Regions from separate parts of the Paenibacillus sp. FSL R7-0048 genome, predicted to be linked through region 3. Evidence: riboswitches for the same ligand, from Rfam matches in the RefSeq annotation. Region 3 holds a riboswitch; each other region holds the start of a gene.
What was found. Region 3 has a riboswitch for cyclic di-AMP ahead of NSQ91_RS26710 (TrkH family potassium uptake protein). Riboswitches for the same ligand answer to the same signal wherever they lie in the genome.
Positions count from the first base shown of each region.

Region 1: another riboswitch for cyclic di-AMP. It lies ahead of NSQ91_RS00190 (3D domain-containing protein); the one in region 3 lies ahead of NSQ91_RS26710 (TrkH family potassium uptake protein).
Region 2: another riboswitch for cyclic di-AMP. It lies ahead of NSQ91_RS17380 (APC family permease); the one in region 3 lies ahead of NSQ91_RS26710 (TrkH family potassium uptake protein).
Region 4: another riboswitch for cyclic di-AMP. It lies ahead of NSQ91_RS02750 (hypothetical protein); the one in region 3 lies ahead of NSQ91_RS26710 (TrkH family potassium uptake protein).

Region 1 covers NZ_JBBORF010000001.1:37,941-45,771, forward strand. Annotated here, with positions in the region: gene rsmI (16S rRNA (cytidine(1402)-2'-O)-methyltransferase) at 1-850, shown strand, start outside; gene NSQ91_RS00175 (AbrB/MazE/SpoVT family DNA-binding domain-containing protein) at 1,274-1,528, opposite strand; gene NSQ91_RS00180 (HD domain-containing protein) at 1,824-3,107, shown strand; gene NSQ91_RS00185 (TatD family hydrolase) at 3,159-3,929, shown strand; cyclic di-AMP (ydaO/yuaA leader) riboswitch at 4,128-4,357, shown strand; gene NSQ91_RS00190 (3D domain-containing protein) at 4,643-5,809, shown strand; gene rnmV (ribonuclease M5) at 5,986-6,537, shown strand; gene rsmA (16S rRNA (adenine(1518)-N(6)/adenine(1519)-N(6))-dimethyltransferase RsmA) at 6,534-7,418, shown strand; gene yabG (sporulation peptidase YabG) at 7,583-7,831, shown strand, end outside.
Region 2 covers NZ_JBBORF010000001.1:3,893,444-3,901,274, reverse strand. Annotated here, with positions in the region: gene NSQ91_RS17390 (DsbA family protein) at 1-406, shown strand, start outside; gene NSQ91_RS17385 (disulfide oxidoreductase) at 403-867, shown strand; cyclic di-AMP (ydaO/yuaA leader) riboswitch at 1,062-1,221, shown strand; gene NSQ91_RS17380 (APC family permease) at 1,346-3,163, shown strand; gene NSQ91_RS17375 (iron-hydroxamate ABC transporter substrate-binding protein) at 3,367-4,374, shown strand; gene NSQ91_RS17370 (FecCD family ABC transporter permease) at 4,595-5,650, shown strand; gene NSQ91_RS17365 (FecCD family ABC transporter permease) at 5,650-6,684, shown strand; gene NSQ91_RS17360 (ABC transporter ATP-binding protein) at 6,740-7,540, shown strand; gene murB (UDP-N-acetylmuramate dehydrogenase) at 7,691-7,831, shown strand, end outside.
Region 3 covers NZ_JBBORF010000001.1:6,031,020-6,038,850, reverse strand. Annotated here, with positions in the region: gene NSQ91_RS26715 (CPBP family intramembrane glutamic endopeptidase) at 1-1,596, opposite strand, end outside; cyclic di-AMP (ydaO/yuaA leader) riboswitch at 1,919-2,096, shown strand; gene NSQ91_RS26710 (TrkH family potassium uptake protein) at 2,159-3,517, shown strand; gene NSQ91_RS26705 (potassium channel family protein) at 3,531-4,202, shown strand; gene NSQ91_RS26700 (LysR family transcriptional regulator) at 4,726-5,628, opposite strand; gene NSQ91_RS26695 (succinate dehydrogenase cytochrome b558 subunit) at 6,031-6,696, shown strand; gene sdhA (succinate dehydrogenase flavoprotein subunit) at 6,742-7,831, shown strand, end outside.
Region 4 covers NZ_JBBORF010000001.1:622,880-630,710, reverse strand. Annotated here, with positions in the region: gene NSQ91_RS02770 (histidine kinase) at 1-996, opposite strand, end outside; gene kdpC (potassium-transporting ATPase subunit KdpC) at 1,101-1,727, opposite strand; gene kdpB (potassium-transporting ATPase subunit KdpB) at 1,765-3,798, opposite strand; gene kdpA (potassium-transporting ATPase subunit KdpA) at 3,815-5,491, opposite strand; gene kdpF (K(+)-transporting ATPase subunit F) at 5,504-5,581, opposite strand; gene NSQ91_RS02750 (hypothetical protein) at 5,708-6,124, opposite strand; cyclic di-AMP (ydaO/yuaA leader) riboswitch at 6,375-6,564, opposite strand; cyclic di-AMP (ydaO/yuaA leader) riboswitch at 6,984-7,148, shown strand; gene NSQ91_RS02745 (hypothetical protein) at 7,217-7,771, shown strand; gene NSQ91_RS02740 (hypothetical protein) at 7,786-7,831, shown strand, end outside.

The DNA.
Region 1 (7,831 bases), 6.0 Mb from region 3:
AGGGTCGCTTTTTCTGGTGGCTACACCTATCGGTAATCTGGAGGATATGACCTATCGTGCAGTCCGTACATTGCAGGAATGTGATATTATTGCCGCGGAAGATACGAGACAGACCCGAAAATTACTCAGCCACTTTGAGATTTCACCTTCGATGTTGTTTAGTTATCATGAGCATAATAAGGCCGCCAGTGGACCTGAGCTTGTACGCTATATAATAGAAGGAAAAAATTTGGCACTCGTCAGCGATGCCGGTTTACCAGCGATTTCTGACCCTGGAGCGGATCTTGTAGCTCTTGCAATAAGTCATGGAATTCCGGTGATTCCTATCCCTGGAGCTAACGCAGCGTTGTCAGCTTTGATCGCTTCTGGTCTATCTACGAATACGTTCACCTTTATCGGCTTTCTTCCCCGAGAGCGTAAGGACATCCGAGCAGTATTAAGTCCACTTCGTTCGGCTCAAGGCACTTTGTTGTTCTACGAATCTCCCCATCGCGTAGTTAAGACACTTGCTCATCTTCAAGAAGCATTCGGTAATCGCCAGATTGTGTTGGCACGTGAATTAACGAAAAGATATGAGGAGTTTCTACGCGGTTCGATTGAGGAATGTACACTATGGCTGGCTGAACATCCTCCGCTAGGCGAATATGTTATTGTCGTAGAAGGGGAGAGCAAGGAAGATGCAGAAATCGCAGAATCGGCGTGGTGGCGTCAGTTAAGCATTGAAGATCATGTAGCTCATTACGAAGCACAGGATGTACCACGGAAAGAGGCTATGAAAAAAGCGGCATCAGACCGGGGTGTAGCCAAACGGGATATTTATAATGCGTTGCTTGATAGAGCAGAAGAGTAAGTGTTGTAGACGAATTCTTAGAATAACTAAGGATTGTCGGAAACGGCCTGCCCGAGCTTGAATGATTTATCTGCGGGTTAAATGTATTTTGTACAGTTATTTTTGAATTTTTTTATGTATTTGTTCGTTTAGTTGTACTTCATACAGTTATAAAGGTGGAAAGGATTGATTTCACGGAGATATAGGAAATATAAGTGTACAAAATACAATTAATTCGTTTAATGGTAAAAAGCATTTAAAATAACTGTAAGAAATACAACTAAGTATTACTAGTTCCGTCTTGAAGCACATTGCCCTTAGGGAGGGGATAACCAGGAGGGCAAACCCAGACATAAAAAATACCTCCCGCGGTCACGGGAGGTCAAGGAGATATGAAAAGGTTAGAATTAACAATTTGATTAGTTCTATTATATACTATTTAATTTAGTTTGTCACAGGGGTAGGGATGGAAGATATGCATTCATGACAAACTATTTTTCCTTTAAAGTAAGTTACGTTCTCAGCGTTGCCACAGAAAATGCAGGCAGGCTCATACTTTTTAAGCATAATCCGTTCGCCATCAACGTAAATTTCCAGTGCGTCCTTTTCGCCAATGCCAAGTGTACGGCGTAATTCAATAGGAATAACAACCCGTCCAAGTTCGTCTACTTTTCTTACAATTCCTGTTGATTTCATCATAACAATCGTTACTCCTCTCAATGTTCCAAAAACGTCATTATTCGACATTGTTCACTGTTTTATGATACTTATAATACCAACGATTCCCAAATCAGTCAACCTTTTTTCATAGGCTGAATAAGAAAATTTCCATAAGAACTTTGAATGTCCCTATAAAAATTAAGAATTACCCTGAAAGCATTTTGTCGATTTACCAAGACCAAAAATGATACTTTTCGACAAAGTACGACATAATTACTTATTATATACTGATATTAGTTAAAATCATATTAAATTATTAGAAGGAGTTGATCTCATGAAGCAGCCGCTCACGGAAGAAAAAGTTTTCAAGGATCCCGTTCATAATTATATTCACGTACAGGATACGATTATTTGGCGACTAATTAATACAAAAGAATTTCAGCGTTTACGCCGGATTCGCCAGTTAGGTACCTCATATCTCACTTTTCATGGTGCAGAGCATAGTCGTTTTTCTCATTCTTTAGGAGTATATGAAATTACACGCAGAATCATTTCGCAATTTGAGCGCAGCGGGTATAAGGATTGGATTCCTGAAGAAAGTTTGCTTACTTTGTGTGCGGCTTTGCTGCATGATTTAGGGCATGGTCCATTTTCACATTCTATAGAAGAAGCTTTTGAAATGAACCATGAGGATTGGACCTGCCGAATTATTTTGGAGGACACGGAGATAACCGAAATATTGCGTGATGTGGAGGAAGATTTTCCTCGTAAAGTAGCCTCAGTTATCTCTAAGACATATGAGCATGAAATTGTTGTCAATTTGGTTTCCAGTCCGCTGGATGCTGATCGTATGGATTATTTGCTGCGTGATGCCTACTATACAGGTGTAAACTATGGAACCATCGATATTGATCGGATTTTGAGAATGCTTCGTCCTTATAATGGGCGGATTGTAGTAAAAGAATCAGGTATGCATGCCATTGAAGATTATTTAATGTCGCGTTATCAAATGTACTGGCAGGTATATTTTCATCCGGTGACGCGCAGCTCTGAAATTATTTTGCGTCAAATCTTCCGTAGAGCTAAAGAATTGTTCCAAGAGGAGTACAAATTTCGCTTTATGATCGCTCCGCTAGAAGATCTCTTTCGAGGAGAAGTAACAGTGAAACAATATTTAATGCTTGATGAGGCACTGGTACAGACTGCTTTTATGCAATGGACACTTGAAGAAGATGAGTTATTAAGCGACTTGTGTACCCGTTTTATTCATCGTAAACTGTATAAATATGTAGAGATCGAGAATTTGGATACAGATATGATTACGGAAATCCGCAGCAGTTTTGCGGGAGCGGGACTTAACCCAGAATATGACTTAGAGATTGATTATCCGACAGATTTGCCTTATGATGTGTTCCGTCCAGGAGCAGCCTTCGACAATAATCAAATTTTACTGCTTGATCGCAATGAGCAATTGCGGGAAATTTCAGAGGTATCGGATATTGTGCGCTCAATAAGCGGAATTCATCGTGGCAGATATCACCTATATTTCCCACAGGATAAGCTGAAAAAAGCCCTTACACGGTTGCCCTTTTCTGTAGCAGAGATTTTTGCAAAATAATACAAATATTTATGGAACTATTGATAAAAACAACAAGGAGTGAGCTTTAAAATGTATCTGTTCGACACACATACACATTTAGATGCGCCTCAATTCGACGAGGATCGCGAGGAAGTTATAGCTCGTGCAGTAGAGGCCGGAGTTAGCAAGATGATCAATATTGGATTTAATCGGGAAACGATCCCTTCAACGATGAAGCTGGCTGAATCTTATGATTATATTTATGCAGCGGTGGGCTGGCATCCACAGGATGCGATTGATATGAAAGAGGGGGACCTCGATTGGATCGCCTCTCTTTGCAGCCATGAGAAAGTGGTGGCCATCGGAGAGATTGGGTTGGATTATTATTGGGATACCTCTCCCAAGGATGTGCAGCAGGAGGTCTTCCGCAAACAAATTGGACTAGCCCGTGAACTAAAAATGCCAATCTGTATACATGACCGTGATGCCCATGAAGATGTCGTACGGATTTTACGGGAGGAAAAAGCAAATGAAATTGGTGGCGTAATGCATTCTTTCTCAGGCAGCTGGGAAACCGCAAAAATGTGTCTAGATCTAGGATTTCATTTGTCATTTGGAGGACCGATCACGTTCAAAAATGCCAGAGTGCCTAAAGAGGTGCTTGCACAGACGCCATTGGACAGATTATTGATCGAAACAGACGCTCCATATTTGACTCCACACCCCTTCCGAGGCAAGCGAAATGAGAGTGCTCATGTGAAGTTAGTAGCAGAGGCTGCGGCTGAAATTAAAGGGTTAACATGGGAAGAATTGGCTAAAATTACGTATGCGAACGCACTGGAACGATTTGGGATTGTCTGAAAACAGGAGTAAAACGGGTGAAAAATAGAGAATGGCCGATATATTAAACTTTTTTAATATAAAAACGGCTGATTATTACAATATTTTAACCATATATTTGCGTAAACGTGGTTGAATCGTCCTTTACAACATGCATCAAAACAGGATATCATCTTTTCAGTGATGTGAGCTGTTGTTATTGTGACAGCCATTGATTCATGGATCGTCTCGCTGAGTCTCCGTATGGAGAACGGGGGAACCAATATTGAACTGCCGCATGCCTGTATCTTGAATACGACTAGGAATTGCCGCAGAACAATATTTGATTTCTTCACGTGGTCTTTGGGGTGAATTTAAGGGCAACCGCCGTGAGCGGGTGACCTGAAATAGGGCGTCTCTCTTTCGTCCGAACCCGACAGCTAACCCCGTAAGCGCAAGTAAGAGAGGCAACCTCGTGCACAAACATTCCCGCGTATTCTGACATCGGAGAAGCCACGAAAGAGTCCTCAAGAGAACTCTTTTTAGGCTTCTTTATTTTTGAATAAACTGAATGTTGCCCGCATACTGTTATATAACAGGTGTAGGAGTAGCTGTGCCGAGCAGGCGATCCATGAGCAGGAGACGCTAAGTTAATACGTGCGTATCCTGTGACAATCTCAAATAGTTTCGTCAAAGAAATTCAGTCCTCATGATATACAAATTGACGACGAGGCTATGTAAGGAGGATGGAGAGAATGGGCTTATTCCAACCAGAGGTATCCCATGATTCGCAGTCATCCAGCAGGTCTTTCGCATTACGGTGGGAGCAAGTAAATACTCGCGTACTTTTACTTGCAGGTGTGATTTCAATCGCAATCGCGCTGTTAATTCTGCTGTACGTACACGGTCAAAGTAATAAACAATTAGTTTTAGTAATAGACGGGCAAACACAGACACTTGAAACGCGAGAAGCACTTCTTGGTGATGTGTTGGAGAAAGAGCAAATTTCGCTGCAGCCGCATGATGAATTATCTTTAGGTCTGAGTGATGAAATAAAAGACGGTGACCGTGTCGTTATCAATCGTGCGCAGAAATTTAGCCTTACTGCGGACGGAGCAACAAAAACGTTATATACGACCGAAGACACTATCGGTCAAGCGATTGACAAACTGGGTATCAACCTAGAAGGCTATGATAAGATTTTTCCTTCGTTAGACACCACCATCTCTGCTGACATGGAGATTAAGATCGTTCGTATCAACAAGCAAACGGTACAGCGAACAACTAACTTACCTTTCCGTGTTATTAAGACAGCAGATCCCTCCCTTACTGTGGGAACAGTTAGAGTGGCACAGGCAGGCAAACCAGGCGTCATGGTTCAGCATATTGAAAAGATCTATCAAGACGGAGAACTGGCCTCTATGCGCATGATCGGCAAGGAAGTACAAACGGTAACAAAAGATAAGATCATTGCCGTTGGTACTAAAGCACTTCCTAAGCCTACTGTAGTTGCTAAAGCTACAACAACTTCCAAATCAAGCACTACCTCCAAAACGACTAAAGTTAGCGCTAAGACTAAGAACGTCACAAGCAAGGCTGGCGTAGACTTTGAGTACAAGAAGATGATTAAGAACGTCTCCATGACAGCTTATTCGTCAGAAGAGCCAGGGATAGGTACTAAAACTGCCTCCGGAACACGCGTAACGGAAGGTCGTACAATTGCAGTAGATCCGAATGTAATTCCTATTGGCTGGTGGGTTTATATCGATGGGCTTGGATTCCGCCGTGCAGAGGATACTGGCGGTGCCATTAAAGGCAATAAAGTGGATGTCTATTATGATTCCCTGAGCCATGCTCGTAATTTCGGCCGTAAATCACGTACCGTTTATGTGATTGGACCTGTGAAACCAGAGCTTAACTAGAACTGAAGCTTTTGCAAAAAATCCTTTGATAAGCTATAGTGATGATAACCGTTAAGGAACGCTGGATGATCATTTCGTTGATCGCAGAGCAACCGCTCATCACTTATACATTCTTTAACCAAAAGAAGAGGAGCGAATCCTCTTCTTTTTGCTTTTTTTGGAAGGAGTCAAGAAATATGATTAAGGAATTAATCGTCGTTGAAGGCAAAAGCGATACCGTAGCCATTAAGCGTGCTGTAGAAGCGGATACCATTGAGACAGGCGGCTCTGCTGTAAACCGGACTGTAATTGCTAAGATCGCGCTTGCTATGGAACGTAGAGGGGTTATTATTCTTACGGACCCGGACCATGCTGGGGAGCGAATTCGTAAAATCGTTTCAGCGAAGGTGCCGGGCTGCAAGCATGCTTTTATTCCAGAGAAGGACGCAACTCGAAAAGGGGATATCGGTGTAGAGAATGCATCGCCAGAGGCGATTCGTCATGCGCTGCGTAATGTACATACCTCTTTTGAAGGAGCACCTGCTTTGATTGGTATTGATGATCTTATGGCCGCTGGAATGCTTGTACACCCTCGGGCTGCTGAAAGACGTATGGCACTTGGTAATTTGCTTGGAATCGGATATTGTAACGGCAAACAGCTGTACAAGCGGCTGGCGATGTTTGGGATTACGCGGGAGGAATTTGCCGGGGCTCTCGCCCAAATTGATCAGGGAGGCATTACTTCATGAGTGGTAGAGAGGAAATTTCGACTCCAAAACGGACCAAAGAGATTATTCAACGTTATGGATTCAAGTTCAAGAAAAGCCTGGGACAGAATTTTTTGATTGATCAAAATATTTTGGACAAGATTGTAGACGCTGCTGGACTAGATAGCGATTCTGGGGCGCTGGAGATCGGGCCGGGAATTGGAGCGCTGACGGAGCGTCTGGCACTAACAGCGGGTGCTGTAACTGCCGTAGAGATTGACCGTAGACTGATTCCAATATTAAAAGACGTACTTTCCCCCTATCCCCATGTTAAGGTTCGTAACGATGATGTCCTCAATGTGAACTTGCAGGAAATGTTCAAGGAAGATTTCACCACTGTGAACAAGGTCAGTGTGGTTGCTAACCTGCCTTATTATGTGACTACTCCGATTCTGATGAAGCTGCTCGAAGAGAAGCTTCCCCTTGATAACATCGTTGTAATGATTCAGAAGGAGGTTGCGGAGCGTATGGCTGCATCTCCAGGTGGAAAGGAATACGGAAGTCTTAGCATTGCCGTGCAGTACTACAGCGAGCCTGAGCTCGTCTGTATCGTGCCACGTACGGTATTCATCCCTCAACCTAATGTGGAGTCTGCTGTTATCCGTCTGAAGGTTAGAGAGCATCCTCCGGTAAAGGTGGAGAGTGAGAAGCATTTCTTTGAAGTGGTTCACGCTTCTTTCACACAGCGCCGCAAGACGATTGCTAACAATCTGAAGGCTCGTTACTTCCCTGAACAAGGACGTGAGCAGCTGGAGGCTTTACTCGCAGAAGCGGGTATTGAACCGACCCGTCGCGGAGAAACACTCAGTCTTGAAGAATACGCCCGCTTAAGCGGTGTTTTGCTAGCCGCTGGAATTGAATAAGCAATAGGAAACGGTTGTTGTCTTAAGGACGACAACCGTTTCTCGTAGAAATATAAGGATGTTATTCTGGTGGAGCATTATACATTCTTATATTTTAAAAATATGTTGAGTTATGAACCAACTGAGGCCTTTGCCCATACGATGGGGTAGAGGTGGTGGTTGTAATGAATTTAGGAGACTTGGTCGTTCGCAAATCTTATGGCGGTGATTTAACATTTCGTGTAGATAATATTGTGCAGGATAGAGCCGTCATTAAAGGCACAGATTTCCGCCTGTTGGCGGATTCTCCTCTGGATGACCTGGTTCAAGTGCCTCCTACCCGAATAACGGAACGGGGACAGCAAGCACAGATCAAAGCGAAGGAATCACTGACACAGCTGCGGAAGGACCGTCAGGAGCAAAGTCAGCGGAGC
Region 2 (7,831 bases), 2.1 Mb from region 3:
AGCAGCTCTTTACTTTGTAAATATGGCTTTCGTTGGTCCTGACTCTGAGACAGCTTCACTAGCTGCATTGTCTGTATACCATCAGAATAAGGATGAATTCTGGAAGTTCTATGATGTTGTGTATGCGCAGCAAGGGGATGAGAGCGTGGAATGGGCCACTGAGGATTTCTTGGTAAGCCTTGCTGAAAAAGAGAAATTAGCGATCGATTACGATCTGTTGCGTAAAGACATCCAAGAGAAAACTTATGCAGATGAGCTGAAGAAAGACATTCAGTTGGCAACTGACGCAGGCGTGACAACTACGCCTTCGCTCTACATTAATGGAGTGAAAACGGCTGAACCTTTCGATATTGAAGCGATTACATCTGAAATTAACACCGCCGCAAAAGCAGTGGAGGCAAAGTGACAAAATTCCTATCTTTTTGCAAGCGTAACTGCCTCTATCTGGCCTGGTTCGTCTCTTTGGTTGCTGTAGCTGGTAGCTTGTATTTAAGTGAAGTCTTGAAGTATGAACCTTGTAAGCTTTGCTGGTTTCAGCGGATTTTTATGTATCCGCAGTTATTTTTGTTGGGAATTGCCACTTTCCGTGGAGATAAGCGCATCATTCCTTATGTGCTTCCATTAAGTTTGATTGGTGGCAGTATCTCAATCTATCATTATGCGGAACAGAAGATTCCAGCATTAAGTAAAGTTCTACCTTGTACAGTTGGTGTTCCTTGTAATAAAGATTACTTGAACTACTTCGGATTTATAACGATTCCTTTGTTAGCTTTAATAGCGTTTGCTCTAATAAGTCTCCTTCTTTGGTATGGACGTAGGGAAGAAGAAGTGATTGAAGTAGATGCTGAGGAGAGCTTAGGATTTTAGTTTTTACTTTGGAAGTTACAAAAAAGCTGAAAAGGTATTAAAATCACGGGCTAGAGGGATAATTGAAGATAATGAAAGAGAGCATCCAATAAGACGCTATATTTGAGCTTATTGGATGTTTTTTCATTCTTTTTTCATTTTTTTCAACGCTTTACTGTAGGCACTTTGTAGACTAATATTAGACCTTGTGAGAAGTTGAATATGCGCTGAATTTTCTTAGGAAAAACGGGGGAACCAAACTTGGCATTCATGCCAATGGGGTGAATCGGAACCGGGTCGAACAGACCTCTACCGTAGGGCTATAACCACAGCCCGAATCCGCCAGCTAACCTCGTAAGCAAGGTGGGAAAATGACCATGCATAAGCATGCGGATCATTTCCGTATGCTTATTTTTGTGTCTGCATTTATGAAATCCACCGATGAAAACAGCGCACGGAAATTCCGTTTCAGCTCCCAAAGAAAGGAACTGTATCCACCATGGTAAGCAAGGTAAAACGACTATTGATCGGACGTCCGATGAAGTCGAATGAACTCGATCATGAAAAGTTATCCAAGGTTAAAGCACTGGCTGTTCTGTCTTCTGATGCGCTCTCGTCTGTAGCCTACGGAACGGAACAAATTCTGATTGTACTAGTGGCTGCCGGGTTTACTGCCATCTGGTATTCCCTGCCAATTGCATTAGCCGTATTGGGCCTGCTGGCCATCCTGATTTTATCCTATCGGCAGACGATTTTTGCTTATCCGCAAGGAGGCGGAGCTTATATCGTAGCCAAGAGTAATCTTGGTATTCCGACAGGGCTGCTCGCTGGGGGTTCATTATTGGTGGATTACATTCTTACCGTAGCGGTTAGTGCCTCGGCAGGGACGGATGCGATCACATCGGCTTTTCCAAGTCTTCATAATCATACTGTTCTCATCGCTGTATCTGTTATCGTTTTATTAACAATCATTAATCTTCGCGGAGTGACTGAATCGGCTTCATTTATCGCAATTCCAGTGTATTTGTTTGTGGTTTCGATTGTTGTTCTGATTATCTCCGGTATCGTTAAATATGCAATGGGTGGCGCGCATGCGAATGTTCCTGAAATAGGCAGCGCCGTATCTAATGTAAGTTTGTTTCTACTATTAAAAGCGTTTAGCTCTGGTTGTTCAGCCCTAACGGGGGTTGAGGCCGTATCTAATGCGATCCCAAACTTTAAGGCACCGGCTGAGAAAAATGCAGCCAAGACGCTAATGATCATGGGACTTATCCTTGGCTTTATGTTTACCGGAATCACTGTGCTGGCATATTGGTATGGGATTGTGCCAGATGAAAAGGCTACGGTTGTCTCTCAGATCGCTGAATCGACCTTTGGCCGTGGCGGATTGTACTTTTTCATTCAAGGGATTACAGCAGTGATTTTGTTCTTGGCAGCTAATACAGCATATTCAGCGTTTCCGCTGCTCGCCTTTATGTTTGCAAAAGATAAATATCTGCCACATGCATTTATGGTCCGTGGTGACCGCCTGGGCTTCTCAAACGGCATTATTTTTCTAGGAGTTATGTCTATCATACTTGTGACTGCATTCCATGGGAATACGGAAGGTTTGATTCCACTATATGCGGTAGGCGTGTTCATTCCTTTTACCTTATCCCAACTGGGGATGATGGTGCATTGGATCAAAACAAGACCCGCTGGATGGGTGAAAAGATTTGTAGTAAATACCATCGGTATGCTGACTACATTGACGATTACGCTTATATTTATCATTACTAAATTCTCGAGCGTATGGATGGCATTCATTTTCTTACCTGCTGTAATGTTCGTGTTCCACCGTATTCATAAGCATTATTTGAATACTGCGGATCAACTGCGTATATGTCCGGCTACTGATAAACCTGTAATTAAAGGAAGTACTGTAGTTGTTCCTGTTGCAGGGGTTACACGTGCTGTATTACATTCCATCAGCTATGCGAAGTCTCTAACAGATAATGTTGTTGCTGTGTATGTAGGCTTTGATGAAGAAGACATTCATAAGATGGAGCAACGGTGGGAGGAATGGAATCCAGGTGTACGCCTGATTGTTCTTCGTTCCAGATATCGTAGTATCATTCGTCCGTTAGTGAAGTTTATCGATACGGTAGAGTGGAAGACCGCTGCGACGGATCACATCACGATTTTGATTCCACAGTTTATTACCAAACATTGGTGGCAAGCCGTGCTTCATAATCAGACCAGCTTTTTAATCCGCTCGTATCTAATGAATCAAAAGGACGTTGTAGTAGCGACTGTCCCGTATCATTTAAATAAATAAGTAGAAGATTAAAGATGAGGTTATATCCGGAACGTTCGGAATATAACCTCTTTTGTATTTTATATGAAGGAAATTGTTGCAAATCCACAGAATTTGAAATTTATATGTTGACACAGAGAATGAGAATCAATATCATTTAAAAGTGAAGCAGAGGTAAAGGTCACCTTTGAATATCAAAGCAGTTACATATAGGAGGGTTTTTAATGTTTTGGCTTAACAGAAAAAGATCAGGAAGCATGAAAGTGACGATGAGCGGACTAATAGTGATGACGCTAATACTTTCCGCTTGTGGTAATAATAATGCTGAAAGCTCATCAAATGCAGGAACAGCGCCTACAACAGCGCCTACAGCAGAATCTACAGAGGCACCTGCTGCACCTAAGACGTTAACAGATGCAATGGGTCATAAAGTAACGATTCCGGCTAATCCACAGCGCGTTCTGGGTTCATATTTGGAAGACTCTTTGGTAACTCTGGGTGTAACTCCAGTAGCTCAATGGTCAGTTACAAACGGCGTTCAGGATTATCTGGCCACTGAATTGAAGGATGTTCCTACAATTAGTTACGACCTTCCGTTAGAGGCTGTAACCAGCTTTGCTCCGGATCTTATTATCATCCCATCGGAGTCTTCTGTTCAGAACGGGATTTACGATCAGTTGAATAAGATTGCACCCACTTATGTAATTGGGGATGAACTAAATCAAGATTGGCGCAAATCGTTGCTTAAGATGGGTGAGATTTTGAACAAAACCCCTGAAGCAGAAAAAGCCATTAAAGATTATGATGTTAAAGCAGCGGCTGCGAAAGAACAGCTTACAGGAGCTATTGGACAAGAGTCCGCGGCTATTTTATGGTTGGTGCAAAAAAACTTCTATATTGTAGACGAAACCCGCAGCAGTGGAGCTGTATTATATACAGACCTTGGCGTAACGCTGCCTAACTTAGTAACAGAGATCCCAGTAGGAACAAGAGCAACTTGGAATCCGATCTCACTAGAGAAGCTTTCTGAGCTGACCGCAGATCATATTTTCCTTGTAAATAGTGATAAGACTGAAGGTTCGGAAATCCTAGATAGTGCAATCTGGAAGGGCATCCCAGCTGTAAAAGCTGGAAATGTGCATGAAATGAGCTCAACAAGCAGCTGGCTTTACAGTGGGGCGAACGCTGGCAGCAAAATCATTGACGATGTGCTAAAAAGTCTTGTGAAATAAAAGTCGTAATTCACCATGAATGAGACTGATCATTTCGGTGGGGAAGGGCGTGCAGATCAAGTATCTCGGGATACAAAGATCTGCACCATTTTTTTATAAACCAATCCCATAGTACGGAAAAATCGTTCCTGCAATTGTACAACATAAATATTTTTGCGATAATGAGAATGATTGTTGTTATCATATAAACCATTGTAACTATTGAATAAGGAGACGACTCATGGTTTCACCCTCAGATTTCGCAAATCGTATTAAAAATGAACCCAAAAAAGCTCTACATACCCGACCGGCAGCTGCCATTGGTATTCTTATTTTTGGACTTGCTGCCATTGCCTTCGGATTGGCACTTTCGGTCTCAGTGGGTGCGGCAGATATCAAGTTAGCTACGGTATGGGAAGCTATATTTCATTTCAATCCAGATTTACAAAAACATCAGGTGATTAGAGAACTGCGATTTCCACGTGCTATTGCTGGCGCCTTAGTCGGTGCTTGCTTCGCAGTAGCAGGGGCTATCATGCAGGGGATGACAAGAAACCCGCTTGCGGATTCAGGGCTGTTAGGTTTGAATGCAGGAGCAGGGGTAGCGCTGGCCATAGTATTTGCTTTTGCACCCTCACTCTCATTCACTTCACTAATGTTGTATTGCTTTATCGGTGCCGCTGTGGCCTCTTTTATCGTATTCGGAATCGGTTCGCTTTCTTTTAATGGCCTGACCCCCTTGCGATTGACATTAGCAGGTTCGGCAGTTAGTGCTTTATTGGTTGCTATTAGTCAGGGAGTAGCTATTCTTTTCAACTTATCTCAGGACATAGCCTTCTGGTTAGCTGGTGGGATGGGTGGAGCTAGCTGGACTCAGATCAAGATTATATTCCCTTGGGTGGCCGTAGCCTTAATTGCAGCGATGATGTTATCACGATCCGTCACATTGCTCAGCTTAGGAAGAGAAGTTGCGGTTGGTCTGGGGCAGCGGACAAGGTTAGTTCAATTGGCATGTATGATTGTTGTGGTTATCTTAGCTGGAAGTGCGGTTTCAACGGTTGGCCCGATTGCTTTTATAGGACTAATTATTCCACATGTTACACGTTATTTCGTTGGAGTGGACTACCGCTGGATTATCCCTTGCTCGGCAGTTCTAGGGAGCTTATTGATTATCTTTGCAGATATTGCCGCAAGAATGATAAATGCACCTTATGAGACACCGCTAGGAGCTTTAATTGCCATCATCGGCGTACCGTTCTTTATTTATTTAGCGAGTAAGCGGAAGGGGGAGCTGTAATGCCCAAATTAACCCTTACTCCAGATGAAAAAGAACGCCGCACACGCGCCTTAACGGTGTTAGTGCTCCTTGCTATACTGATCGTCGTTGTGTTTATAGTCAGTATGAATACAGGGTTTATGCGTCTATCCCCACTAGAGGTATTACATACACTCATGGGTGATGGAACACATCAGCAAAAGCTTATTTTATTTGATTTCAGATTACCCCGCATCGTAATTTCATTGTTAGTTGGAGCGGGCTTTGCAGTATCGGGCTGTATTCTACAAAGTCTCGCACGTAATGCACTCGCAGAACCGGCTACGCTGGGCATAAGTGCTGGTGCAGGTTTTGCGGTAATCATTTTTATCTCGTTTTTTCCGGCTACAACAGCAGCTCCGGTATTTGTCTTGCCTCTCCTAGCGCTTGGTGGGGCTGGCCTGACCGCAGCTTTAATCTATATTCTTGCCTACCGGAAGGCAGATGGTCTGTCTCCTACAAGGCTGATCCTTATCGGGATTGCGGTCGCTGCAGGAATCAATGCTTGCCAGCTTGTATTGGCACTTAGGCTTGATCCTAATAATTATCAATTTGTAGCTACTTGGATCGCCGGGAAAATATGGGGTGGGGATTGGAGATTCGTCCTTGCTTTGCTGCCTTGGATCGCGATTCTGTTACCGTTCGCCTTCTATAAAGCCCGGGTTCTAAATGTATTGAATCTAGGGGACCATACTTCATTAGGTCTAGGAATGCGTGTGGAGAAGGAACGTATTCTCCTTCTGGTAACAGCCGTAGCGCTTGCCGGCTCCTGCGTCGCGGTAAGTGGAGGTATTGGCTTCGTCGGCCTGATAGCACCACACCTGGCTCGCAGGCTGGTGGGACCCCGTCATCAGGTGTTATTACCTGCTAGTGCTTTGACAGGGGCGCTTCTTATGATTACCGCTGATACCATTGGTAGATGGGTATTGCAACCTGCCGAAGTTCCTACTGGCATTGTGGTTGCGATTATTGGCGCACCTTACTTTTTATATTTACTCGCCAAGTCGAAAGCGTAAATTAGTTCATACTTAGGAGCATAGCTCCATAAAACTTTTAAGGGAGTTGTAGATCATGTCAGAACGTTTGAATACAGAAGAATTAAGTATTGGGTATGCTGAGGCTACTATAGTTAAGGGATTGAACTTGTCTATCCCTACGGGGAAAATCACCGCACTAGTGGGCGCTAACGGCTCCGGTAAATCTACAATCCTCAAAACGATGGCCCGGATTATGAAGCCGAAGAGTGGCACCGTAATGCTGGACGGCAAATCGATCCATAACTTTTCAACTAAAGAGGTTGCTCGTCAGCTAGCGATTCTACCGCAGAACCCAACGGCTCCTGACGGTCTGACGGTATCTGAGCTGGTCAGCTATGGTCGTTTCCCTCATCAAAAAGGATTTGGCACGATGACCGCAGAGGATCGCAACATCATCTCCAACGCCATCTCTGTTACGGGCATGGAATCTTTTCATGATCGCCCTATTGACCGTCTCTCTGGTGGACAACGTCAACGCGCTTGGATCGCTATGGCGTTGGCTCAAGAAACAGATATTTTATTCCTTGACGAGCCTACAACGTTCCTAGATATGGCGCATCAGCTCGAAGTTCTTCAACTTTTGCAAAAGCTGAATGAGGAAGAAGGCCGTACCATTATCATGGTCGTGCATGATTTGAATCATGCTACTCGTTATGCGCAGCATATGGTAGCGATTAAGTCCGGTACTGTGGTTAGCGAAGGCTCACCTACTGAGGTTATGACACCAGATGTATTGCGGGAAGTGTTTGGAATTGAAGCGGATATCGTTCCGGATCCACGTACGGGTGTGCCACTGTGTCTTCCTTACGAGCTTGCTGCCTATAAAGCTGTGTAATTATCATCTAAAATCATACAACGAACAGGCTCCCGTCATTGACAAGGGAGCCTGTTCGTTGTTACAGTTGTGGTTGCCTACAATTTCATAATAACTCTTTAAAATAGATCAAGGACCATCATTTATACATGGTTAAAGGAGCATGAAAACATGAATATTGACAAAATTCAAGATGATCTAGAGCAGCTAATGACCGCAGGAATAGTGAAAAGTCATGAGAATTTAAAAGATCACGTGTACACTAAAATGGGCGGCAAAGCTGATATTTTGGCTGCACCAGCTACTTATGAT
Region 3 (7,831 bases):
CATAATAATCGCGAAGATACCCGCGCCTACATTTACGCTCTCCTTCATAAAGATCAGCGTAGCGCCCATCAGGATGCTGTCAAACACGACGTGGCTGAACATGACAGCAATAAACCCGTAACGAAGGAAAATATAGCTGAACAGCAGCCCGATTACAGTCAGCTCAATGGGACGGGAGCTGATGGGATAGATCGGATATAACGTATGGCCAAACGCCCAAACCAGTGTGGTGATCAAGCAAGCGATAAAAGTGTTCCGGAACACCTTTTTCAGCATAGGAATTCCGAAAAAGCGATAAATGGCTTCCTCAGATAAACCAGCGAGCCATGCGACGATAGGCAGAAGCCAAGCATATCTCATGTTATAGGGAGATTGGGTGGCGTCTGTAGTAGACCAATTGTGCAAGGTAAACGATAATATGATGAACATAACCGTCTGCACCCCTAGCAGAACGAAAGCCCAGATGTATCCAGCCCGGATACTGTCCAACACATATTGTCCATAGCCGGGCTCTTTGGCGCGGGGCCAAGGGTTCATGCCTTCCTCTTTTCGCCATAGGCCATTGCCGCCCACTAAAGAGAAGTAGAGCAAGGAGGACATCAGCAGGCTGTACAAAGCATAAATGATAAACATAATGACAGAGGTAATCTGTGCTTCTAGCCCTTCGCCCGTTGATTCAGGAAGCATATTATAGGTGCTGATCATCATGATTACAAAATAGGCTGAGCTTAGGAATACTCCACGTTTAAAGGAAGTATGCTCTCTTCTAAGAATACTGTAGACGAGTGCCAGAATTCCTAAAATCAGTGTGGGTATACCGTAACCGAATAATGTTAGCTTTTCCGCTAAAGAGGTCTGTCCTTGTACGTAGGAGGTATGCCAAGCTGGTGCAGTGAATCCGGCATTAAAGCTGGATACCTGCTCTCCACTGAAATCAAAATAATAGTGCAATAAGGATTCGCCGACCTGAACAGTACTATCCGTATACACTAGCCCATGGCTTCCTGTATTCGATTCAATTTGTAGCTTGGCAGGATTTACTTCCCATTCCTGAAGCCAAGGACGAGCAAGATTCTCCTTCTGCGCTAGAGTGAGGTCAGCTCCCTTGTCCTCTTTTGCACCAACGGAAGCGATGCCTGGCCCCTCTTCGGAGGTAACTTTTGCAGCCTTTGAGAAAGCGACAATCTTACCGTTATACATATTGAGGTCAACGATGATTTGCGGCTCTTGCTCCGCTGAAGGAGTAAGCGTTGCCCGAAAGACATCAAAAGGATATTTTTGATCCAATTTTTTCTTGGTGTAGTCCTCCACAAGCTTCTCGCGAGACATATAACCATAAAAGGAAGAGTCCGTCTGGTAAAGTACATTCCATTGATCGTTTGGTGCTTCGGTGTAGTTGAGCTTTTGTTCTGCAAATAATATGGCTTGGTCACGGGCTTCTGCCTTGCTAATGACGGTGGTATCTTCACCTGTAGGGCTACTAAGCAGTGAAGGGGAAATCTGAAACATAATAAATAGAATAAGACCGATAATGCCCGAGATGATGAGCCTCTTGGAGAGGGCACGTTGCTGTAAGGGCTGGCCGACGGGATTCATGTAACGCCTCCTTGTTATGTACTGTGACAATGTTATGTTCCATTATAGTATTAGTGCCTGGTTGGTTACAAAAAACATTATATGTTCTTTTTATGGGTAATAGAGATAGTATAGAATAGTCATGTGAATTTATACCATGAATTTTATCGTGTTCATTTCTGCACGAATGATGAGAATCGGTGTAATTGCAGGGAAAACACGGAAAAGTGATGAGAAAAGGCACTCCTTTTGATGCAGTCTCTTTAAACCGCATTTTTTCATGTGAATGAGCATTAATTGTGTCTTTGTGAATTCACTAAATAACGTATATAATTTGTATGCAATTGTATAGTAGCCGAATTTCTGGTGAAAACGGGGGAACCATAAGAAGTGATGAAAAGTGGAGTGTACACGATAAATGGCACTTTCATCAGGGGTGAATTTCGTTCTGGGAACGAATAGGGCAGCCTGCACAGTCCGAATCCGACAGCTAACCTCGTAGGCTAATTTACTGCAGGAACCAAGTCAGCATTGGTTTTCCAGTGCTTTTTTTGTTGGAATTTTTGATAAGAAGGTGAGCAAAGTGGCTTCACAGTTTCGCAGGATTTCTGAATTTAAGTTTCTGAAGCTCTCGCCGCCGCAGATACTGGTGCTTGGTTTTGCATCGATCATTCTGATAGGGGCCTTGCTGCTTATGCTGCCCATCTCAAGCACAAGCGGGAATTCCGTGGAATTTATTGATGCATTATTTACTTCAACGTCGGCAACCTGTGTTACAGGGCTTGTTGTGCTGGATACCGGAACTTCGTTCACCATTTTTGGGAAAACCGTAATTATGATTCTGATCCAGATCGGCGGCTTAGGTTTTATGACCATGGCCACTCTATTTTCACTGGTGTTAAAGCGTAAAATATCTTTGCGGGACAGGCTAATCCTACAGGAAGCCATGAATCAAGGCTCTATGGAAGGAATTGTGCGACTGATCCGGAGAGTCCTCATATATTCTCTTGTCATAGAAGGCTGTGCCGCTGTGCTGCTGTCTATTCGCTGGGCTTTTGATATGCCGTTGGGAAAAGCGATTTATTATGGCATATTTCATGCGGTGTCTATGTTTAATAATGCGGGGTTCGATATTTTTGGGGATTTTCGCAGTTTAACTGATTATGTATATGATCCGCTTGTGAATATTATTGTGATGTTTCTGATTGTCTCCGGCGGGATTGGTTTTATTGTAATGTCAGATCTGGTGGAGTTTCGGGTAACCCGCAGGCTGTCTCTACATAGTAAAGTTGTCCTGTCCACCAGTACAGGGCTGATTCTGATCGGAGCTTTGGTTATTTTTATATTTGAGTTTACTAACACTCGTACCCTGGGTTCACTGAATTTCGGCGGTAAAATATTATCGGCCTTCTTTCAATCCGTGTCTCCCCGTACGGCTGGCGCGAACACAGTAGATATTGCTGGACTTCGGCAGGCTACACAATTTTTTATAGTGATTCTTATGTTTATTGGTGCTTCTCCGGGCTCAACGGGCGGGGGGATTAAGACAACAACCTTTACGATGATGATTGGTGCTGTAATTGCTATGCTGCGTGGACGGGAAGATGTTGTGTTGTTCCGTTATCGGCTGGCTCAAGAGCGCATCTACAAGGCATTAACGATCACGCTGCTGGCTTTGTTGTTAATCGCCTCTGTGTCGATGATACTCTCCACAACTGAAGACAGTAATTTCTTGGCAATCTTGTTTGAGACGACCTCCGCCTTTGCTACGGTAGGACTGACTATGGGGCTAACTCCGGAACTGTCAGCGATCGGTAAGATTCTACTCTGTCTGACGATGTTTGCAGGTCGGCTAGGTCCACTAACCTTAGCGTATGCACTCGGTCCCAAACAGGGTAAACCACTGTATAAGTATCCGGAAGGTAAAATAATTATTGGATAGGAGTTAATTAGAAATGAAAGCACAGCAATTTGTAGTAATCGGCTTAGGTCGCTTCGGTTCAAGCCTGGCGCTTGAGCTGATGGAAATGGGCTACGAGGTGCTCGGCATTGACCACCATGAAGAACGCGTGGAGGAAATGAGCGATCAGCTGACGCATACGGTAGTAGCAGATGCTACAGATGAGGGAATTATGCGCTCGCTTGGTGTACGGAACTTTGATTGTGGGATTGTTGCGATTGGTGACAATATGGAGAGAAGCATTCTGGCGGCCATTTTGTTGAAGGAGATTGGAGTCAAGCAAGTGGTGGCTAAGGCAATCTCTATCCTTCATGGCCGCGCACTGTCGCGGCTGGGGGTTGATCGGGTTATTTTTCCGGAGCGGGATATGGGGATTCGTGTGGCACATCAGCTGGTGACGCCCAATTTGCTGGATTATATTGAACTGTCCAAGGATTATAAAATTGTCGAGCTGACCGTACCGTCCTGCATGAACGGCAGAAGCTTGTCTGATTTAAATACAAGAGCTAAATATGGCTGCAGTATTGTTGCCCTAAATAGGGAAAGTGGAATAATCGTCGCTCCAACTGCCCATGATTATTTAAGTGAAGGCGATGTTATGGTACTCATTGGTCCTAATGAAAGTATTGACCGTTTTGAGAGTGAAGTTGTGAACCAAGAATCATAGGAAAAGAAGCTGACTCAAAAGTAGTGAATTCTACTTGGGGGCAGCTTCTTTTTTATGGAGTAAAGAGTAGGAAAAGTAATGGATTTCACTATGCCATATGGCTATAGACCACGCGTAGTGTTCTAATATATTGGTTTGTGCGGTGGACGAGTTGTTAGGTGTGATATTCGTACGGCTGTAGTAGATGATTTGTGGTATCTGTGACGGTGGAATATGGGCGATATGCGTTCTTTGTTTGTACGATGTACAGAGTGGGTGTGAACTAATTAGGGAAAACCTCCCTAAAAATAGCCGCTATTCGCTCTAAATGAACGACATCAGGGAATTCCTCCCTAATAAACAGTGGGATTCCTTTATTAGTTACTGAATCAGCCGAAAATTAGGGAAGTTTTCCCTAATTTTAAGTCTGCTGAACAAAAATCTCTAAATTTCAGGGAGAAATTCCCTAATTACGCTATAAGTACTTCACTTATTACCTCATTTGGAGATCACTAGGTGCGCCCTTGATTCATTTGGTCCGGCTTTACTGCTCACGTTCTGTCAGAAACATCTCTTCGGTAACTTGCACCAGACTGCGAGCCGCCGTGCTCATGCTTCCATCGTCACGGTAGATCAGGCAGGTGGTCCGTTGAGTCTGCTCCAGCTCCTTGATATGTAAGGACACCAGCCCGCCGCCGTTCAGCAGTTCTGGACGCAGATAAGACTTTGGCAGCAACGCAGCCGCTTTGACAGTCGGAAGCAGCCGTACGATGGCTTCGAAGGAGTCAATCTCCATGCGCACATCGGGATCAATCCCGCAGCGCTGGAATAGATCGTCCGTCAGACGCCGGTACCAGGTCCCCTTTGAGAAGAGAATCATAGGCAGCCGGGATAGATTATCCATGGTTAGCTTGGAAGATAAATTTAAAGGATGCTGCTCTGAGACGACCAGTCGCAGTTGATCCTCAAACAGAGAAATGCAGCGTAACCCGGGTTCTTGAATAGAGGAAGCGATCAGACCTACATCTGATTTTCCCTCACTAACTGAGGATACGATCTCATGCGTTCGGCCTGTGATCAGCTTCAGCTCTGCGGTCGGATATTTATCCATATAAGCGTTTACCAGCGGCGGAAGCGTGGTCTGCAGTGAGGTAAGACTAGCCCCCAAGGTGACAAGCCTTGGCTCCCCCTCTTTAAATTTGGAAAGGGCTTCCAGAAACTTGGAACGCTGCTGCCGTTGTTCAAGCGCATAGGAATAAGTGAGACGCCCAACCTCGGTTAATTCCAGTCGTTTGCCATAACGATTAAACAGTGCGACCCCCAGACGTTCCTCGAGTTTAGAAATTTTGCGAGACAAGGCGGGCTGGGATAGATTGAGCTGGCGTGAGGCCCGGTTTAAGCTGGAATGTTCCACAACTGCTGCAAAAACATCTAAATCGTCAAACATAATTGAGTTCCTCTCCTAATGCGATGTACGATCAGTAGTGATGAAATTCATAGCCGTAAGAGTAACTGTTCTTATTACATAAGGAAAATCAGGTTATGTCGGAAAATGTTGTTTTGCTAAATGAGAATTATTATCATATAAAATCTATTCTTATGCGTTTATTGTATAACGTTTAATAATTAGATTGCAATTCCCTTATAAGCGAAAAAAGAGTAACATGAAAAGTGACACAAGATATTCACATTTTGTGAAAAATAAAACTAAGTCCGGTAAACTCTAGGATAACGGTAAATTAAGGAATTATGTCATTGGATTGTCAACGTTATCCTGTGTCAAATGTAGTTCCGGCGGTGAATACCCATTAATGAAAACGCTGTTTTAATCGGAAAGGGGTTACTTTGTATGAAAGGATTTTATTCCAGAAAGATTCATTCCTTGCTAGGCGTTATCCCACTTGGAGCCTTCTTCATTGAGCACATGATGACGAATTTTGCGGCTGTAGAGGGTGGCGCTTCCGGTTTCACTGACAGCGTGTTATGGCTGAACAGCCTGCCGCTCGTTTTCTTCCTGGAATTGTTCGGTATATGGCTTCCTCTGCTGTACCATGGGGTATACGGACTTTATATTGCGTATCAATCCAAGCCGAACTTGAACCGTTTCAACATTGAAAGAAACTGGCGTTATACCCTGCAACGGATTACAGGTATTGTTACCTTCATCTTTATCGTCTGGCACTTGTTCCAAACACGGGTTCAGGTGGCGGTGGGTAATGTGGAGCACGAAGAATTAGGCGGTCTGATGCATGATATCGTGACTCAGCCACTTCTGCTGACACTGTATATTATCGGTATCGTTGCTGCATGCTTCCACTTCTCGAACGGTCTCTGGTCTTTCTTGATCAGCTGGGGAATTACCGTAGGTCCACGTGCACAGCGGGTATCTTCTTACCTCTGTCTTGGCATATTTGTATTAGTAACTTTCATGTTCCTGATTTCGCTGGTTACTTTCCGTGACAGTGAATTTCAAACTGCAGCAACCATTGCCCAGTCCATAAAGACCTTCATTTAATTTAAGAATCCTTTCTGATATTTTCGATAAAAGGAGTGAACTATCATGGCAACATCCGATATCATTATCGTGGGCGGCGGCCTGGCCGGCCTGATGGCTACCATCAAGGCAGCGGAAGCTGGTGCGCATGTCCATTTATTCTCATTAGTTCCTGTAAAAAGATCACACTCCGTATGTGCGCAAGGCGGCATCAATGGCGCTGTAAATACCAAAGGTGAGGGCGACTCCCCTTGGGAGCATTTTGATGACACCGTCTATGGCGGTGACTTTTTGGCGAATCAGCCGCCGGTTAAGGCGATGTGTGAAGCTGCGCCAGGTATCATTCACCTTATGGACCGGATGGGCGTTATGTTCAACCGTACGCCGGAAGGCCTGCTCGACTTCCGGCGTTTCGGCGGAACGAAGCGGCACCGTACAGCTTTTGCCGGCGCGACTACAGGCCAACAGCTGCTGTACGCGTTGGATGAGCAGGTGCGCCGCTGGGAAGCTGAAGGTCTCGTAACTAAACGCGAGAACTGGGAGTTCCTTTCAGCTATCATCGACGACGAAGGTGTATGCCGAGGCATCAGTGCCCAGAATCTTAAGACGATGGAGATTGAGACTTTTCCTGCGGATGCTGTTATTTTGGCAAGCGGCGGGCCGGGTATTATTTTTGGCAAAACAACGAACTCCGTAATTAATACAGGGACAGCCGCAAGTGCGGTATACCAACAGGGCGTACATTATGCCAACGGAGAATTTATCCAGATTCACCCAACGGCTATTCCGGGAGATGACAAGCTCCGCCTGATGTCGGAATCGGCACGTGGCGAGGGCGGCCGTATCTGGACTTATAAAGACGGGAAACCGTGGTATTTCCTCGAAGAAAAATATCCGTCCTACGGTAACTTGGTGCCGCGCGATATTGCTACACGTGAAATTTTTAATGTGTGTGTGGATCAAGGGCTGGGCATTAATGGCGAGAACATGGTGTATTTGGACCTCTCTCACAAGGATCCGAAAGAGCTGGACGTGAAGCTTGGCGGGATTATTGAAATTTACGAAAAATTCATGGGGGATGATCCCCGTAAAATACCAATGAAGATCTTCCCGGCTGTGCACTATTCTATGGGCGGCATGTGGGTTGATTACAATC
Region 4 (7,831 bases), 5.4 Mb from region 3:
ATTATGCTGGATGGCGTATTTCACTAGAAGTCCCGGAATCTCCCTCTTCGAGCGAAAAGAAATCTCCTCCATCGAGGCCCCAATCTTCTCAGTCAGCTTCCATAGGGATCGCTTGAAGGTTGCTGCTTCCTTAGAGGGCGTCAGGCCCTGCTTCCAGAAGGATACCACCGCCAGATCTCCGTTTAACCGTTTAGCGATTTGCTGCCCACGGCGGATATGAATCGAGCCATTCCAATAATACTGTGCGGACACCAACACTTTTTCGGCAATCCCCGAAGCCCCCAGCAATCCTTGCTCCTCCCGATGCTTCTCCAGCGAACCATTAACATCCTCCGCAACCATTCTCAGAGCCAGCTCCCGCAGCTTGCTTAGATTCCCCTTGTTAAAAAGCGAAGTCCGCTGCTTCTTGCCCAAATGTCCTTCGGACAAACGTTGAAGTATCTTTTCCGGAGTCACATCAATTAGAACGATATCATCTGCAAGGGTGAGCACTTCCGCAGGCAAGGAATATTCCACCTCAATCCCCGTCCACTTCCGCGCTAGATCTGCTGCGCCCTCCAGCTCGTATACGTTTACAGTTGTGATGACACTAATTCCACAGCCCAATAAATATTTGATATCCTCCAGCCTAGTCGATCTCTCCGCACCCTCGCGATTATGATGAGCCAATCCATCGGTCAGTACAACCTCTGGATTACGCGCCACAATGGCCTCCACGTCCAGATCCTTCTTCTCGATCTCCTTCTGAAACCAATGAATACTTGGAATCCGTTCCAAGTCACCCAGCTGATCCCTTGTTTCTGGACTTTGGTTGGTTGAAACCGCACAGATTACAACATCGATGCCCTGTGCTTTCAGCGCCTGACCCTCACGCAGCATCTGATAGGTCTTGCCTGATCCACTGACCGGACCTATATAGATCTTCAGACGTCCACGATGCAGCTCATAAATAGAGAGCAGCAGTTCCTCCGGCGTCTTCCTCCGATATGTTCCCATCAAGACCACTCCTTAATAACCCGTTCACCCATTCACTCTTCTATGCCAGAAAGCAAGATATCCCTGACCCAGTTTGAACAATCGGGCAGGGATATTAGCTATATTTATTTGTTCGTTAATTTCTGCAGCTCCATGTTCAGCTTCAGAACATTTACCCGCTTTTCACCAAACAGCCCTAGATCGCGACCTTCGGTCTGCTTATTCACTAGCTCTTCCAGCTGCGCGGCTGGAATCCCAGTCAAATTACTGATCCGGGGAATCTGCACAATTGCCGACGCAGGAGTGATATGCGGATCAAGACCTGAACCCGAGTTGGTTACTAAATCAACCGGCAGCTTGTTTGCAGGCACATCCGGATTATCAAGCTGCCACTGTGTGATGGAATCCTTCGTCCGCTGCAGCATATCCGGGTTGGATGGGCCGTAGTTATTGGAACCTGAGGCTTCCGCTTTATAATCAATGCTGGATACACGGCCATGGAATAATGCCGGGTCCGTAAAGCTTTGCCCGATGAGTTCTGAGCCCACAACTACTCCAGCGTCATTCTTCAGCTGACTGCCGTTCGCTTGCGATGGCATCAGAACTTGAGCAATCGCTGTAGTAGTCAGAGGATAAATCACTCCGCAAAGAACAATAAACACTAGACATAGCCGTAATATAATAAAGAAATTAGCACCCTTCGATGATGACAACTGTTCTTCAGCGTCCGCATTCGATTTTCTGTTATTCACGATGCTCTCACCCTTTCAATGATTAGTCAATCCGTTGTTATATCCATACACTTACGAGCAAATCAATAAGCTTGATGCCCGCAAAAGGAACGACTACTCCACCTAAACCATAGATAAAAATATTACGTCCCAGCAGCTTCGTAGAACTCATCGCTTTATACGAGACACCTTTCATAGCCAATGGGATCAGCAGCGGAATAATAATCGCATTAAATATTAATGCAGATATAATTGCCGAGCTAGGTGAACCCAATCCCATGACATTCAGGGCTTCCATTTCAGGAATAGCGAGCATGAACATTGCCGGAATAATTGCGAAGTATTTAGCGATATCATTCGCAATACTGAACGTTGTCAACGCGCCCCGCGTCATCAGTAGCTGTTTACCAATAGCTACAACCTCAATGATCTTCGAGGGATCGGAGTCCAGATCAACCATGTTTGCTGCTTCCTTAGCGGCTGTAGTCCCACTGTTCATCGCTAAGCCCACATCAGCTTGGGCAAGGGCAGGTGCGTCATTCGTACCATCACCAGTCATTGCCACCAGCTTGCCTTCGTTCTGCTCACGGCGGATAACCGCTATTTTATCCTCAGGTGTACTCTCTGCAATAAAATCATCTACCCCTGCTTCACGGGCAATAGTAGCTGCGGTCAGCGGATTGTCCCCTGTACACATGATAGTCTTGATTCCCATTTTTCGCAGCTCATCAAACCGCTCTTTCATGCCTGGCTTAACTGTATCCTTTAAGTAAATAAGTCCATAAATCCGGTTGTCTACCGCAACAGCAAGCGGGGTCCCCCCCATCCGAGCGATAGCATCGGAATTACTGTCGAGGTTCGCGGGAATGACTCCGCCTTTCGACTGTACCCATTTCTTCACGGAATCGACTGCCCCTTTACGAACAGATCGTCCATCAAGTAGATCTATACCACTCATCCGGGTCTCAGCCTTAAACTCTACGAACTCTCCGCCTTCAGCAAGTTTGCTGTCATAGCTGCGCTCCAGCTTCTTAGCCAGCTCAATAACCGAACGTCCTTCCGGAGTCTCATCCTTTAGCGAACTAATAGCTGCCCAAGCCGTAAGCTCAGCTTCCGTTTCATCTCCAACAGGCACAAAATCACTCGCCATCCGGTTTCCGAAAGTAATCGTACCGGTCTTATCTAGAATCATTGTATTAATGTCGCCGGCAGCTTCAACGGCCTTCCCTGACATAGCAAGGACATTAAACTGTGTGACGCGGTCCATCCCTGCTATCCCGATAGCGGAGAGCAGTCCCCCGATTGTGGTCGGGATCAGACAGACCAGCAAGGCGATCATAACAGGAATATCTAGATCAACGCCCAGATAAGTCGCAATAGGCCGCAAGGTCACTACTACAATCAGGAAAATCAACGTCAGACTGATCAAAAGTGTATTTAGTGCAATTTCATTGGGTGTCTTTTGGCGTTTCGCCCCTTCAACGAGGGAGATCATCCGATCCAGGAATGACTCACCGGGATCACTGGTAATTTTGACTTTAATCTCATCACTGACTACCCGGGTGCCGCCTGTGACTGAGCCAAAATCTCCGCCGGCTTCCTTAATAACAGGTGCAGATTCACCTGTAATTGCAGATTCATCTACGGAGGCCAGCCCTTCAATTACTTCACCATCGCCAGGGATAAGTTCTCCCTGACTGACGATGACAATATCTCCTTTACGAAGCTCGGAAGAAGAAACGGTCTTCACAGACCCTCCAACGAGTTTGTTAGCTGTGATATCCTGTTTCGTTTTCTTGAGTGAATCCGCCTGGGCTTTCCCGCGGCCTTCAGCCAGCGCTTCAGCGAAGTTGGCAAACAGCACTGTGAATAGCAGAATGAACAACACTGTGATATTGAAGCCTACCGATTTCTCTGCATTAAAATATCCGGGGGCCAGTACCATAAGCAATACAATAATCGTACCGATTTCGACTACGAACATGACCGGATTTTTAATTAACGTCACCGGGTTAAGCTTAATAAAGCTATCCTTTACAGCGCTTAGGAGTATGGGTCCCGTCAGCAGCTTTTTTCTTTTTACAGTACTCATCTTGTTCTCCCTCTTCCTACCGTAAGGTCAAATATTCTGCAATCGGGCCGAGCACAATGACTGGCAGAAACGTCAGAGCCCCGATAATTACTACGGTACCAATCAGAATTCCGGTGAACAGACCATTGTCTGTGCGGAATGTGCCAATCGTCTCAGGAACTGGCTTCTTCTGGATCAGTGAGCCTGCAACTGCCAGCATCGCGATTATAGAGACATAACGGCCAAGCAGCATTACGATCCCGGTTGTAACATTCCAAAAGGTGGTGTTGTCCGCAAGCCCTTCAAATCCTGAACCATTGTTCGCGGCAGAAGAGACATATTCATATAACACTTGGCTAAGTCCATGGAATCCGGGATTCGTGATGGAACCGTTGCCCAAGTCCGTTAAGAACGCACCTGCTGTTGGTACAAGGATAATGAACGGATGCACAAGGATAGCAATCGCAATTAGCTTCATCTCCTTGGCTTCTATCTTTCGCCCGAGAAACTCTGGTGTTCTGCCAACCATTAGTCCACATAAGAAGACACCCATGATGGCATACATCAGCATATTGATTAGTCCGACACCTTTTCCCCCGAAGACGTTGTTGAGCATCATTAGGGCCAGAGGGGTAATGCCACCCAGCGGTGTCAGCGTATCATGCATATTGTTAACACTACCTGTCGTAGCTGCCGTTGTTACCGAAGTGAACAACGAAGATTGCGGGATACCAAAACGTACCTCTTTACCTTCCATGCTGCCTTGCGAAGACTCGATCCCCAGCGTATTGATAGCTGGATTGCCTTTGGTTTCCGCATAATAATTCAATCCCAGCAGTAGTACGAACAAGGTCATCATTGCTGTGAAAATCACCCAGCCCTGACGTTTGTTCTTAGCGAACAATCCGTACATATATGGCAAAGAGGCTGGCAGCATCCACATAGAGAGAATCTCCAGAACGTTCGTAAGTGGATTAGGGTTCTCAAAAGGATGTGCTGAATTGGCTCCGAAGAAGCCGCCACCATTCGTACCTAAGTGTTTAATTGATTCCAAAGAAGCGACTGGACCGATAGCGATTTGTTGCGTCTGCCCTTCAAGTGTAGTGACCTCAAGCGATGGCTTGAGCGTTTGTGGCACATGCAATCCTACCAGCACCAATGAAACTAACAGAGCTAATGGAATGAATACACGAATATGTGCTTTTACGAAGTCCTCGAAAAAGTTCCCGACTGATTTCTGTCCTGTAATCCCTCTGACAAAAGCAACCGCAACAGAAAATCCGCTCGCTGCAGACGTGAACATCATCATCGTGATGACTGCCATTTGTGAAAAATACGATAGTCCCGTCTCCCCGCTATAATGCTGCAGGTTCGTATTGGTCATAAAGCTGATCACCGTATTGAATGAAAGCGTCTGTTCCATATCGGCAATTCCATTCGGGTTCAGCGGCAATCCCCGCTGTAATCTTAGAAAAATATAACTGAAAGCAACCAGTACGATATTAGTTAGAACAAAGCTGAGTGCATACTTCTTCCAGGACATTCCGTCCCGTTTTTTCAGGCCGATCAGCTTATAAATACCTTTCTCTGTGCCTGCAAACCAGCGATCCGTACGATTCGGTTCGTTAGAAAATACATGATATAAATACGTTCCCATCGGCTTGACCAGCAAGATGAGAATTACAATTACGACGACTATTTGCAAAATGCCCATGAATGCCCCTCCTTAAAATTTCTCAGGATGAATCAACGCGTAAACCAGATATATAAACAACAGTAGGGTAACAGCGATTACTAGAATCACAGCTTATCCCTCCCCGTATCCTCAACTACACCTGCGCACCAGCGCATAAAGCCATAAAATAACCCGTAAATTACAGCTAACGAAGCCACCATATACAGATCCATCATATCTTCCGCACTCCTTCCATTATCCTTGATGAGGTGATCTATCGATTAGAAAATCAGCATCACCACTATGGGAATAGATTACATAGCTCGCACCAAGTCTTTTATAGACCAATCTAGGATTTATTGAACTTGTAATCACAAAAATCGGCTGTGTCGTCCAGGTACGGCACATCTGAATATAGCGGCAGCAAAGCGGAAAGCTGCTCTCAAACAGATATACCCTGCCTACCGGGAACGATGGGCGAAACCAAGTGCTCTGATGGCGGGTATCCACTAGAATAACATGCTCAATCCCGAGCTCCTCAAGTAAAGCTTTCTCAGCCACATTGTTGGTTAATCCCGCCATCTTAATACCCCTGAACTTCAGAAGTTTAATGAAATGTTCTCCCGCCTTTGTAGGCGCACATACAAGCACATATTCATTCTGATCCGTCATCTTTTTTCTCCTCCTGCTCATTTACAACAAGGAGGCAACGAAAATCTCCGAAAGGATGTTGACCTATCGTCATTTTCGGGCACAACCTAAAGCTCGGTTGTGTCACGTCATTAGACGCTGCCTTACAAATACCGCTAATGATGAATTTAGCGACCTCTTAGGGGAGGCCTCCATAAATGCTTTGCTTCTAAGAGCACAGCAAAAAGCCACAAAGGATCTCCTCTGTGGCTCGCTAGCGGTCACATTGCACTCATCCTCTCTCCATACGCTTACGAGGTTAGCTGTCGGATTCGGGCGGTGAGAGTCGCCCTACCTGTATAGATGCGAGCTCACTCGCACCCTCTACAGGATTCACCCCATAATCGGCTTCCGACTCTCACATCGGCTGCCGATTGTTGGTTCCCCCGCTTTCCTTACCGGAAATTAAGCGGATCAAATATTCGATTGTCGTTGAAACAGGAGTAATCATACTCTTATGCACGAAGACTTGTAAAACCTGAATGATGCCAAAATAATGCAAATTAAAAACTATTTTCCCATTAGATAGCGCTTACTTGATATCTAATCTCTCTATATCTCTTGTTTACTCGAGTTTGGAGCGTTTAATCGCTATCTATAACCCATGTGATTTTATTCACCTTTTTAGAGCGAAAATACTGCAAATTCCCATTATAGGTAGAAACGCAAGAAGCTGAGGCTGAGCGAGAAAGAGGCGCGATAACACGCCATAAATACCTATTTACCTCGTTTTTCAGTCGTAGTCGGCAGGATATGGTTAAAATTGCTCTAAAAGAACATTTTCCGTTTTTTACAGAAAATCTTGAAAAGAGTATGATTCGGGTTGAATCTAATTCATAAAAAACAATCAACGCTGAGTTCCTGCATTCGCAGGGAACGGGGGAACCATCAGGCCACCTGGCCTACTTGGGGTGAATCCAAAGGAGACTGCATAAGTCTCAATAGGTAGGGCGACTCTCACCGTCCGAATCCGACAGCTAACCTCGTAAGCGTAAAGAGAGAGACCCTTGATCCGCCACGCTTTGGCCCAGGTATATCTGCCTGTAATCCAAAACCGCAGCAGAGGTCCTCCTCTTGCTGCGGTTTTTGCGTTACCTGAGCTTATTAGGTGATAGCACGCTGGATGGGGTGAATGTTTTGAAGCACTATTATTTAGGGATACATCAAGGGCTGCTTGAGCCGATAAGTCTAAATTACGTTTGTTTCGGGGCCTTGTGGTTCGAAGAACATAATCACAGGTACATTGTAGGCTATGCATTTGGCCAGAACCAGATCCAAGCCCTTCGCCAGTTCAGCACACCTTCTTCTTGTAAAGACTGTTTAGACTCTAAGATTGTATATGAGATATATAAAAAAATTCGAGAACAACAGCAGCAGCAGGATTGGTCATCACACCAAAAGCTCCCGTGGTTTACAGCCTTCAAGGAGCCTTGGAAAGATGTAAGCGCCGGTTGGTATGTCTTGAGATCCCGCAGCACCTTTCCCTTACATCTATCTGTTATACGAAAAGAGAAGTTCCGACTATGGCTAGAGCATACCGCAGTCTGTGAGAATAAAATGGAGATGCTCGCTTGTGTAGAAAAGGCTAGTGTCACTCATCATGTTGACTTAAAGCTTTTGGAAATCTAAGGAGGAACCCTACTATGGACCAGCGCAGACTATCCCGCATTGAAGTATTTGTATTGGATG